Regions from separate parts of the Brevibacillus sp. M2.1A genome, predicted to be linked through region 1. Evidence: a T-box and tRNA genes for the amino acid it is inferred to sense, from the RefSeq annotation. Region 1 holds a T-box; the other regions hold tRNA genes.
The links. The T-box of region 1 lies ahead of metG (methionine--tRNA ligase). A T-box ahead of a tRNA ligase gene usually reads a tRNA of that ligase, here a tRNA-Met.
Positions count from the first base shown of each region.

Region 2: it has a tRNA-Met gene. The T-box ahead of metG (methionine--tRNA ligase) is inferred to sense a tRNA for this amino acid. The anticodon was not compared.
Region 3: it has a tRNA-Met gene. The T-box ahead of metG (methionine--tRNA ligase) is inferred to sense a tRNA for this amino acid. The anticodon was not compared.

Region 1 covers NZ_JABSUY020000001.1:670,924-674,176, forward strand. The annotation lists gene HP567_RS03185 (class I SAM-dependent methyltransferase) at 74-724, shown strand; gene HP567_RS03190 (AbrB/MazE/SpoVT family DNA-binding domain-containing protein) at 784-1,032, opposite strand; T-box leader at 1,480-1,735, shown strand; gene metG (methionine--tRNA ligase) at 1,794-3,253, shown strand, end outside.
Region 2 covers NZ_JABSUY020000001.1:4,831,635-4,834,887, forward strand. The annotation lists gene HP567_RS23045 (sensor histidine kinase) at 1-457, shown strand, start outside; tRNA gene HP567_RS23050 (tRNA-Gly) at 749-822, opposite strand; tRNA gene HP567_RS23055 (tRNA-Leu) at 837-924, opposite strand; tRNA gene HP567_RS23060 (tRNA-Pro) at 950-1,026, opposite strand; tRNA gene HP567_RS23065 (tRNA-Arg) at 1,061-1,134, opposite strand; tRNA gene HP567_RS23070 (tRNA-Gly) at 1,141-1,216, opposite strand; tRNA gene HP567_RS23075 (tRNA-Leu) at 1,236-1,322, opposite strand; tRNA gene HP567_RS23080 (tRNA-Lys) at 1,388-1,463, opposite strand; tRNA gene HP567_RS23085 (tRNA-Tyr) at 1,472-1,555, opposite strand; tRNA gene HP567_RS23090 (tRNA-Thr) at 1,563-1,637, opposite strand; tRNA gene HP567_RS23095 (tRNA-Asp) at 1,737-1,813, opposite strand; tRNA gene HP567_RS23100 (tRNA-Met) at 1,891-1,967, opposite strand; tRNA gene HP567_RS23105 (tRNA-Val) at 2,046-2,121, opposite strand; tRNA gene HP567_RS23110 (tRNA-Glu) at 2,156-2,230, opposite strand; tRNA gene HP567_RS23115 (tRNA-Thr) at 2,248-2,323, opposite strand; tRNA gene HP567_RS23120 (tRNA-Asn) at 2,330-2,405, opposite strand; rRNA gene HP567_RS23125 (23S ribosomal RNA) at 2,458-3,253, opposite strand, start outside.
Region 3 covers NZ_JABSUY020000001.1:1,132,805-1,136,057, forward strand. The annotation lists rRNA gene HP567_RS05610 (23S ribosomal RNA) at 1-571, shown strand, start outside; tRNA gene HP567_RS05615 (tRNA-Asn) at 625-700, shown strand; tRNA gene HP567_RS05620 (tRNA-Ser) at 708-798, shown strand; tRNA gene HP567_RS05625 (tRNA-Met) at 823-899, shown strand; tRNA gene HP567_RS05630 (tRNA-Leu) at 908-992, shown strand; tRNA gene HP567_RS05635 (tRNA-Glu) at 1,007-1,080, shown strand; tRNA gene HP567_RS05640 (tRNA-Val) at 1,114-1,189, shown strand; tRNA gene HP567_RS05645 (tRNA-Met) at 1,268-1,344, shown strand; tRNA gene HP567_RS05650 (tRNA-Asp) at 1,350-1,426, shown strand; tRNA gene HP567_RS05655 (tRNA-Phe) at 1,462-1,537, shown strand; tRNA gene HP567_RS05660 (tRNA-Thr) at 1,556-1,631, shown strand; tRNA gene HP567_RS05665 (tRNA-Gln) at 1,636-1,710, shown strand; tRNA gene HP567_RS05670 (tRNA-Lys) at 1,716-1,791, shown strand; tRNA gene HP567_RS05675 (tRNA-Leu) at 1,859-1,940, shown strand; tRNA gene HP567_RS05680 (tRNA-Gly) at 1,992-2,067, shown strand; tRNA gene HP567_RS05685 (tRNA-Arg) at 2,075-2,151, shown strand; gene HP567_RS05690 (AAA family ATPase) at 2,348-3,253, shown strand, end outside.

The DNA.
Region 1 (3,253 bases):
GACGTGGCAGGTGAATACGATGGTAAGGGGCGCTGAGGGTGTTTTCGGAAGGAAAGGAAGGGGGGAATCAGCTGTGAGTATTCGTGATTCTCGTTTTATTGTGAAAACAGATGAAAAAGACGATCATTTTATTTTTACGCTGCCGGTTACATGGAACAGTAGACCGTACGAATATGCCTGGGCCAAACAGTTTGCCAGGCCGAATGACGTTGTACTTGATTCGGCATGCGGGATCTGCCACCCATTCAAATTTTATTTGGCCGATCATTGTCGAGAAGTACACGCTTGTGATCTCGATAATCGGATACTGTCTAAGGAAGCGATCTATCAAGATATTGTGGACGTATTTGGGAAAAGAGTAGCAGATAGCTTGCCTGCGCATTATTTTGACGGTATTTATTATTGTCGAGCAAATTTGACTTACTTGCCGTACTCGGATCAAAAGTTTGATACTGTATTTTGCATCTCTGTTCTCGAGCATCTTGAAGACCCGATTATGGTGGAAGCATTTCGCGAATTTCATAGAGTGTTAAAAGACGATGGGCAGCTTGTACTCACATTTGATTACCCGCTGATCAATTTAGCGCGACTGCAGCAAGTTTTGGTGGAGGTTGGATTGCAGTTTTCTGGCGACGTATCCTTTGAAATGCCAGCTGATGTGGTCTATTCTGATTTGTATGTGCCCAGGCTGTACTTCTTCCGAGCGCTGCTGAAGAAAAAATAGCAAACAAAAAGCCTTTGTAGGCTCGTCCCACAAAGGCATGTCTATGTAATCAAATGAAATTAGCGTTTAACAGGCATTTCTGTCAGGCAATCTTGGCACACAATTTTACCTTTAAAGTGAGATACCTTATCAGCGTTTCCACAGAAGATACATGCAGGCTCATACTTTTTCAGGATGATGCGCTCTCCGTCAACGTAGATTTCCAAAGCATCTTTCTCAGCGATACCCAAAGTGCGGCGCAATTCGATTGGAATAACAACACGACCCAATTCATCTACTTTGCGAACGATACCGGTTGATTTCATCATAGTTAAAATCTCCTCCCAAAAGTCTGTATATGTCGATGCTATTGTTATACGCTCATCATTTATCGTCAATATTCGACATTTTCTGTTGGGATTATCATACCAGCCATTCCCAAAGGTGTCAACATGATTTTGACAATTCCTTGAAAAGCAAAATGTTTTTTCAAAACGAAAATGCTGTTAAATCGGTGTTTCTCAAAATGTTGGCATCGATATGGAAATTTTTATGGATAAAATTTACTGGGAGTATTGGTGTCGAATAAGTCGACGAATGTCGAAACGAAACATGGCGATTCGACAAAAACTCCAAGTTTTCTCTTTTCTGCTGGTAATTTGTAAAGTTGGTATGAAGCCAGCGATAAAATTCCTTAGGAAAATGGGCTTGCCGAGGATGTTTACAAAACAGGTTGGTCGTGTACAATAGAGGATAAATGCAGCAACAAATGATACCAAACGACCATGATGGGAAGAGTAAGCCGATCCTCCTTATTTCAGAGAGCCGGGGTAGCTGAAAACCGGTATAAGCGAGCAAGCTGAACATGGCCCCTGAGTCTTGCAGATGAACAGTAACGGCATTGACCGTACCTTAGTAGTTTGTGACGTATGCCCACGTTACGGGTAGAGTCATGTTTTGACTCACCAAGTCCGTTTTCCGTGAGGGGACGGAGTATTTGGGTGGTACCGCGAGATAGAGCTCGCCCCAATTTTTTTGGGGTGGGCTTTTCCTTATTTTAATAAACGTAAACAGGAGGGGAATAGTTGCAATGAAACCTACTTATTACATCACAACACCGATCTACTATCCAAGTAACAAACTCCACATCGGTAACGCTTACACCACAATCGCGTGTGATGCCATGGCTCGTTATAAGCGTTTGCGCGGCTATGATGTGTATTACCTGACAGGGACAGATGAGCATGGTCAAAAGCTCCAAGAGCGTGCAGCCGAGGATGGCAAACAACCACTCGAATTCATCGACCCGATTGTCGATTGGGTAAAGGACCTATGGCAAAAGCTGGACATCTCTTATGACGATTTCATCCGTACCACTGAGCCTCGTCATAAAGAAGTCGTACAAAAAGTGTTCCAGCGTCTGCTCGACCAAGGTGATATTTATTTGGGTGAGTACGAGGGCTTCTACTGTGTGCCTTGCGAAGCTTTCTGGACAGAAACCCAAGCGAAAACAGACAACGGATATGCTTGCCCGGACTGTGGTCGCGAAGTGAAAAAAGTGAAGGAGAAAAACTACTTCTTCCGCATGTCCAAGTATCAGGACAGACTGCTTGCACACATCGAAGCAAACCCTGAATTTATTCAACCGGAGAGCCGCCGCAACGAAATGATCAATAACTTCCTGAAGCCAGGCCTCCAGGATTTGTCCGTATCCCGCAGTACATTTGACTGGGGAATCAAGGTGCCGAGCGATCCAGAGCACGTCATTTACGTATGGATCGATGCATTGACGAACTATATTTCTGCTCTCGGCTATTTGTCCGAAGACGACAGCAAATACCGTAATTTCTGGCCAGCCAATGTTCATATGGTTGGAAAAGACATTTTGCGCTTCCATACGATCTATTGGCCAATCCTGTTGATGGCACTGGATATTCCGTTGCCAAAGCAAATTTTTGGTCATGGCTGGCTTCTGATGCCAGATGGAAAAATGTCGAAATCCAAGGGGAATGTCATTGACCCGAAGGTTTTGATCGACCGTTACGGTTCTGACGGCGTTCGCTACTTCCTGCTTCGTGAAATCAACTTCGGTCAGGATGGCATCTTCACGCCAGAATCGTTCGTACAGCGCCTGAACTACGACTTGGCTAATGACATCGGAAACCTGCTGAGCCGTACCGCTACGATGATTGAGAAATATTTCGATGGTATCGTTCCAGCTCCACAGGATGCAGGAGAGCCGGATGACAGCCTGATCGGCCTTGCGATGAAAACGAAGGCGTTGGTGGAAGAGCACATGGAAGAAATGCGCTTCTCCAATGCACTGGCTCACATTTGGGAACTGGTGGGACGTACAAACAAATACATCGACGAGACCATGCCTTGGAATTTGGCAAAATCCGAAGAAACCAAAGGTCGCTTGGCAACCGTTATGTACAATTTGGTGGAAAGCATCCGCATCAGCTCCGTGCTGATCCAACCGTTCATGACCAAAGCCCCAGCGAAAATTTGGGACCAACTGGGTATTTTGGGTAATGAAGAAGCAACGAG
Region 2 (3,253 bases), 4.2 Mb from region 1:
AGAAGAACTGCTTGAAGAAGTAGAGATGCTGATTACCCCTCGCCTCGTGGGAGAAAACATACGTTTTGAAAAACAAATCCACCCCTGCTTACTCGCATGTTATGAAGAAGGCTTGAAGCAAGTTGTCGTCAATCTATTAAACAATGCCATTGACGCCGTGCAAAATCGCACAGACAAGTATATTCATGTCATTTCCACTTCTTCTGATGGATGGCTCTATTTGAGTGTGGAAAACAACGGCGAAAGGATTCCACCCGAGATCGTCGAGAATCTTTTCCAACCATTCTTTACGACTAAACAAAATGGGACGGGTATTGGCTTGTCCATCTGCAAAAATATTATCGAAAAGCATCAGGGCACGATCCATTGTGATTCCAATGAAAAACGCACACGCTTTATCGTTTCTCTGCCGATTGCAAATGCCCAGGAAGTTGGTCCGCGAATGGAAGCTCTCTAGGTCGCTCTTTTTTGAACCACGCAAAAAAGCCCCCTGACAATGCAGGAGGCAAGGCAAGAGATCCGTTACCAACTTCATCGGTAAGCGATCTTAGTTTTACTGTACACGAAAACATATGTTGCTACCATAGAAAACGTCAGACAGCTTTCGACAAACTTTTATACCTGTATTGAACAAAGGCTTATCTATTCAACTGTTGGATAAGCCTTCATACTTTTGCCTCAAGTAAAAATAGGCCTGCTTTCCTAGACACAAAAAAACAGAGAACCTATTGGCTCTCTGCTTTATGTATGGAGCGGGTGATGGGAATCGAACCCACGCGACCAGCTTGGAAGGCTGGAGTTCTACCATTGAACTACACCCGCATCAAAATAGATGCTGGTGCCGAGGACCGGACTTGAACCGGTACGGGAGAAACTCCCGACAGATTTTAAGTCTGTTGCGTCTGCCCATTCCGCCACCCCGGCAAACCTGTAAAACGTGGGCAAATCATGGTCGGGAAGACAGGATTCGAACCTGCGACCCCTTGGTCCCAAGCCAAGTACTCTACCAAGCTGAGCTACTTCCCGACAAATTATCATCTTCACTTTTGTAGTAAAGAAGCGTGCCCTGAGAGATTCGAACTCCCGACCTTTTGATTCGTAGTCAAACGCTCTATCCAGCTGAGCTAAGGGCACATGTTATGGAGCGGACGAAGGGTCTCGAACCCTCGACCTTCGCCTTGGCAAGGCGACGCTCTACCAATTGAGCTACGTCCGCATTATAAGAAGAAGTTGATTGGTGCGGTCGAGAGGACTTGAACCTCCACGGTGTTGCCACCACTAGAACCTGAATCTAGCGCGTCTGCCAATTCCGCCACGACCGCATTTTCCCATCCAAGTAGTCAGAGGTGTTAACAAGCTGACTTTCACTTTTCGGGTTTATGAAAACTGGTGAGCCATGAAGGACTCGAACCTTCGACCCTCTGATTAAAAGTCAGATGCTCTACCAACTGAGCTAATGGCTCATGAAAAATGGTGGGAGAGACGGATTCGAACCGCCGAACCCGGAGGGAGCAGATTTACAGTCTGCCGTGTTTAGCCACTTCACTATCTCCCCAATTTCATGGTGCCGGCAATAGGACTTGAACCCACAACCCCTGATTACAAGTCAGGTGCTCTACCAATTGAGCTATACCGGCATATCTTTAATTATGGCATATCTTTCATGAAAATCAACGTTTTTTTATTCCGTTAAACCTTTTTCATGTTCATGAACTATGCCATCTCATTAAGAAAGATGGCGGAGCTGACGGGACTCGAACCCGCGACCTCCGGTGTGACAGACCGGCGTGAACTCCAACTTCACCACAGCTCCATATTTGGTTGCACCCACTGGGTACTCCGATCCTACTTGTTCAAGAAGATTACTCGATGTAGAGCAAGTAGAAAATTTGGTTGCGGGAGCAGGATTTGAACCTGCGACCTTCGGGTTATGAGCCCGACGAGCTACCGAGCTGCTCCATCCCGCGATAGTCAGGACGACTGAGTGTCAGTGTTGCCACAAGACGTGACGTTTTTAGCTGACCTTCCTTGTCCATTTATATAAGTGGTGGAGGCTGACGGGATCGAACCGCCGACCCTCTGCTTGTAAGGCAGATGCTCTCCCAGCTGAGCTAAGCCTCCAAATCACCTACAAATATGTAGGGATTTTTCTAGGTGACCCGTAGGGGATTCGAACCCCTGAATGACAGCGTGAAAGGCTGCTGTGTTAAACCGCTTCACCAACGGGTTCAAGATTAAGATTACTTCTGGTGCTCCCGACAGGAATCGAACCTGCGACCTCTTCCTTACCATGGAAACGCTCTACCGACTGAGCTACAGGAGCATATTATGGCTCCTCGGGACGGACTCGAACCGCCGACCGATCGGTTAACAGCCGATTGCTCTACCAACTGAGCTACCGAGGAACGTAGAAGGTTTGTTCCTTCAAAACTGAATACGCATGATTGCTAAGAATGTGTGGATAAGTCCTCGACCGATTAGTATTCGTCAGCTCCACGCGTTACCGCGCTTCCACACCGAACCTATCAACCTCATCGTCTATGAGGGGTCTTACCAGCTTGCGCTGTGGGAAGTCTCATCTTGGAGGGGGCTTCACGCTTAGATGCTTTCAGCGCTTATCCCGTCCGCACATAGCTACCCAGCTGTGCCACTGGCGTGACAACTGGTGCACCAGCGGTGCGTCCATCCCGGTCCTCTCGTACTAAGGACAGCTCTCCTCAAACTTCCTACGCCCGCGACAGATAGGGACCGAACTGTCTCACGACGTTCTGAACCCAGCTCGCGTACCGCTTTAATGGGCGAACAGCCCAACCCTTGGGACCTACTTCAGCCCCAGGATGCGATGAGCCGACATCGAGGTGCCAAACCTCCCCGTCGATGTGGACTCTTGGGGAGATAAGCCTGTTATCCCCAGGGTAGCTTTTATCCGTTGAGCGATACTCTTCCATGCGGAACCACCGGATCACTAAGCCCGACTTTCGTCCCTGCTCGACTTGTAGGTCTCGCAGTCAAGCTCCCTTCTGCCTTTACACTCTACGAATGATTTCCGACCATTCTGAGGGAACCTTTGGGCGCCTCCGTTACCTTTTAGGAGGCGACCGCCCCAGTCAAACTGCCCACCTGGCATGGTCCTCTCGCCCGATAAGGGCGACGAGTTAGAAACTCCGTACATCAAGGGTGGTATCCCACCGACAGCTCCACAGAGGCTGGCGCCCCTGCTTCTCAGCTTCCCACCTATCCTGTACATGATGCA
Region 3 (3,253 bases), 460 kb from region 1:
AGGCAGAAGGGAGCTTGACTGCGAGACCTACAAGTCGAGCAGGGACGAAAGTCGGGCTTAGTGATCCGGTGGTTCCGCATGGAAGGGCCATCGCTCAACGGATAAAAGCTACCCTGGGGATAACAGGCTTATCTCCCCCAAGAGTCCACATCGACGGGGAGGTTTGGCACCTCGATGTCGGCTCATCGCATCCTGGGGCTGAAGTAGGTCCCAAGGGTTGGGCTGTTCGCCCATTAAAGCGGTACGCGAGCTGGGTTCAGAACGTCGTGAGACAGTTCGGTCCCTATCTGTCGCGGGCGTAGGAAGTTTGAGGAGAGCTGTCCTTAGTACGAGAGGACCGGGATGGACGCACCGCTGGTGCACCAGTTGTCACGCCAGTGGCACAGCTGGGTAGCTATGTGCGGACGGGATAAGCGCTGAAAGCATCTAAGCGTGAAGCCCCCTCCAAGATGAGACTTCCCACAGCGCAAGCTGGTAAGACCCCTCATAGACGATGAGGTTGATAGGTTCGGTGTGGAAGCGCGGTAACGCGTGGAGCTGACGAATACTAATCGGTCGAGGACTTATCCACACACTCTTAGCAATCATGCGTATTCAGTTTTGAAGGAATAAATCCTTCAACGTTCCTCGGTAGCTCAGTTGGTAGAGCAATCGGCTGTTAACCGATCGGTCGGCGGTTCGAGTCCGTCCCGAGGAGCCATATATACGGAGAGTTACCCAAGAGGCCGAAGGGGACGGTTTGCTAAACCGTTAGTATGCGCAAGCGTAGCGAGGGTTCGAATCCCTCACTCTCCGCCATATGTTTTAATCTCATAGCTTCATGGCGGTGTAGCTCAGCTGGTTAGAGCGTTCGGTTCATACCCGAAAGGTCGGGGGTTCGATTCCCTCCGCCGCTACCATATTAATTGCGGTCGTGGTGGAATTGGCAGACACACCATCTTGAGGGGGTGGCGGGGCGACCCGTGCGAGTTCGAGTCTCGCCGACCGCACCATACTTCATAATCCTGGCCCGTTGGTGAAGCGGTTTAACACAGCAGCCTTTCACGCTGTCATTCAGGGGTTCGAATCCCCTACGGGTCACCTAGCAAAATGCCCTGCGTTAGCAGGGATCCTGGAGGCTTAGCTCAGCTGGGAGAGCATCTGCCTTACAAGCAGAGGGTCGGCGGTTCGATCCCGTCAGCCTCCACCACTAATATCAAAGGGCAAGGAAGGTCAGCTAAAAGCGTCACGTCCTGTGGCAATACTGACACTCAGTAGTCCTGACTATCGCGGGATGGAGCAGCTCGGTAGCTCGTCGGGCTCATAACCCGAAGGTCGCAGGTTCAAATCCTGCTCCCGCAACCAAATATGGAGCTGTGGTGAAGTTGGAGTTCACGCCGGTCTGTCACACCGGAGGTCGCGGGTTCGAGTCCCGTCAGCTCCGCCATTTTTCTTAAAGAATGGCGAAGATCAATCACAAATGGCTCGGTAGCTCAGTCGGTAGAGCAGAGGACTGAAAATCCTCGTGTCGGCGGTTCGATTCCGTCCCGAGCCACCATTAATTAAATTCAACAACGCCGGTATAGCTCAATTGGTAGAGCACCTGACTTGTAATCAGGGGGTTGTGGGTTCAAGTCCTATTGCCGGCACCACCATTGGGGTATAGCCAAGCGGTAAGGCAACGGACTTTGACTCCGTCATTCCTAGGTTCAAATCCTAGTACCCCAGCCATTTGCGAGCCATTAGCTCAGTTGGTAGAGCATCTGACTTTTAATCAGAGGGTCGAAGGTTCGAGTCCTTCATGGCTCACCAGTTTTTTAGCTGAAGAAGCAAAGCTGCGTGATAGTAACAGTAATGCCTTTTCTGTTCTAAGTAAAATGCGGGTGTGGCGGAATGGCAGACGCACCAGATTTAGGTTCTGGCGGGCAACCGTGGGGGTTCAAGTCCCTTCACCCGCACCATACTATGACAGAAAGCTTTGCCCTCAGTACAAACCTCATAAGATGTAACATGCGGACGTAGCTCAATTGGTAGAGCGTCGCCTTGCCAAGGCGAAGGTCGAGGGTTCGAGACCCTTCGTCCGCTCCATTTATTTGTGCCCTTAGCTCAGCTGGATAGAGCGTTTGACTACGAATCAAAAGGTCGGGAGTTCGAATCTCTCAGGGCACGCCATATATCATATGAAACCGAAGAGTAGGAATAGATCCTACTCTTTTTTTTATAATTACTTGTGTATTTTTGCAAATTTTAAGCATTTTTCCCTTGTATCTCCTATTTGCATCCATTACTTTAGAATTACACTGAAAGCATGGAGGAACAGCTGTTACAAACCTGCGGAAGAATATCATGGAACAGGAGTTGTATCAACATGAACCCTATCAAATTGGAACAAGTAAATCCTGCAATAGTCAGTTTAATCGATAATATAGAAAAAGTACTGATTGGGAAACGCTCTGTAATTGAGCTCATGGTAGCGGCTGTTCTTGCGAATGGTCACGTTTTGCTCGAAGATGTACCAGGCGTTGGGAAGACCATGATGGTACGTGCATTGTCCAAATCAATCAGCGGTGACTTTAAACGTATTCAATTTACCCCAGATTTGTTGCCAACGGATGTGACAGGGGTTGCTATCTTTAATCAAAAAAGTCTGGAGTTTGAGTTCCGTCAAGGGCCGATTTTTGCAAATGTCATTCTTGCAGACGAAATCAACCGGACTTCACCGAAAACACAATCCGCACTCTTGGAAGCCATGGAAGAGCGCTCGGTGACAATCGATGGTGCTACGTATCGATTAGCAGAGCCGTTTTTTGTGATGGCTACGCAAAACCCATTAGAGTATGAAGGGACCTTCCCATTACCTGAAGCTCAATTAGACCGATTCTTCATGCAAGTAAGCTTGGGATATCCAACGGTAGAGGAAGAAATGCGGATGCTGTCCAGATTCTCGGCAGCGAATCCATTGGAAGAGCTTCAGCCGGTTATGACTACTGCCGAGCTTGCGGAGCTTCAACGTGAGGTATCGACGGTCAAAGTATCGGAAGGTATAAAAGAATACATCGTGCGTCTATGTCATCGTACGCGTGAGCATCATCATATTTATCTAGGCGTGAGCCCGCGCGGTTCTCTTGCTCTTTTCCGGGCTGTTCAGGCGTTGGCCTTCGTTCGTGGACGTGACTATGTCATTCCAGATGACGTAAAGGAACTCGTTCCAGTAGTGTTTGCACACCGTATGATTGTGAAACCAGAAGCAAGACTGGAAGGAGCAACCGTAGAT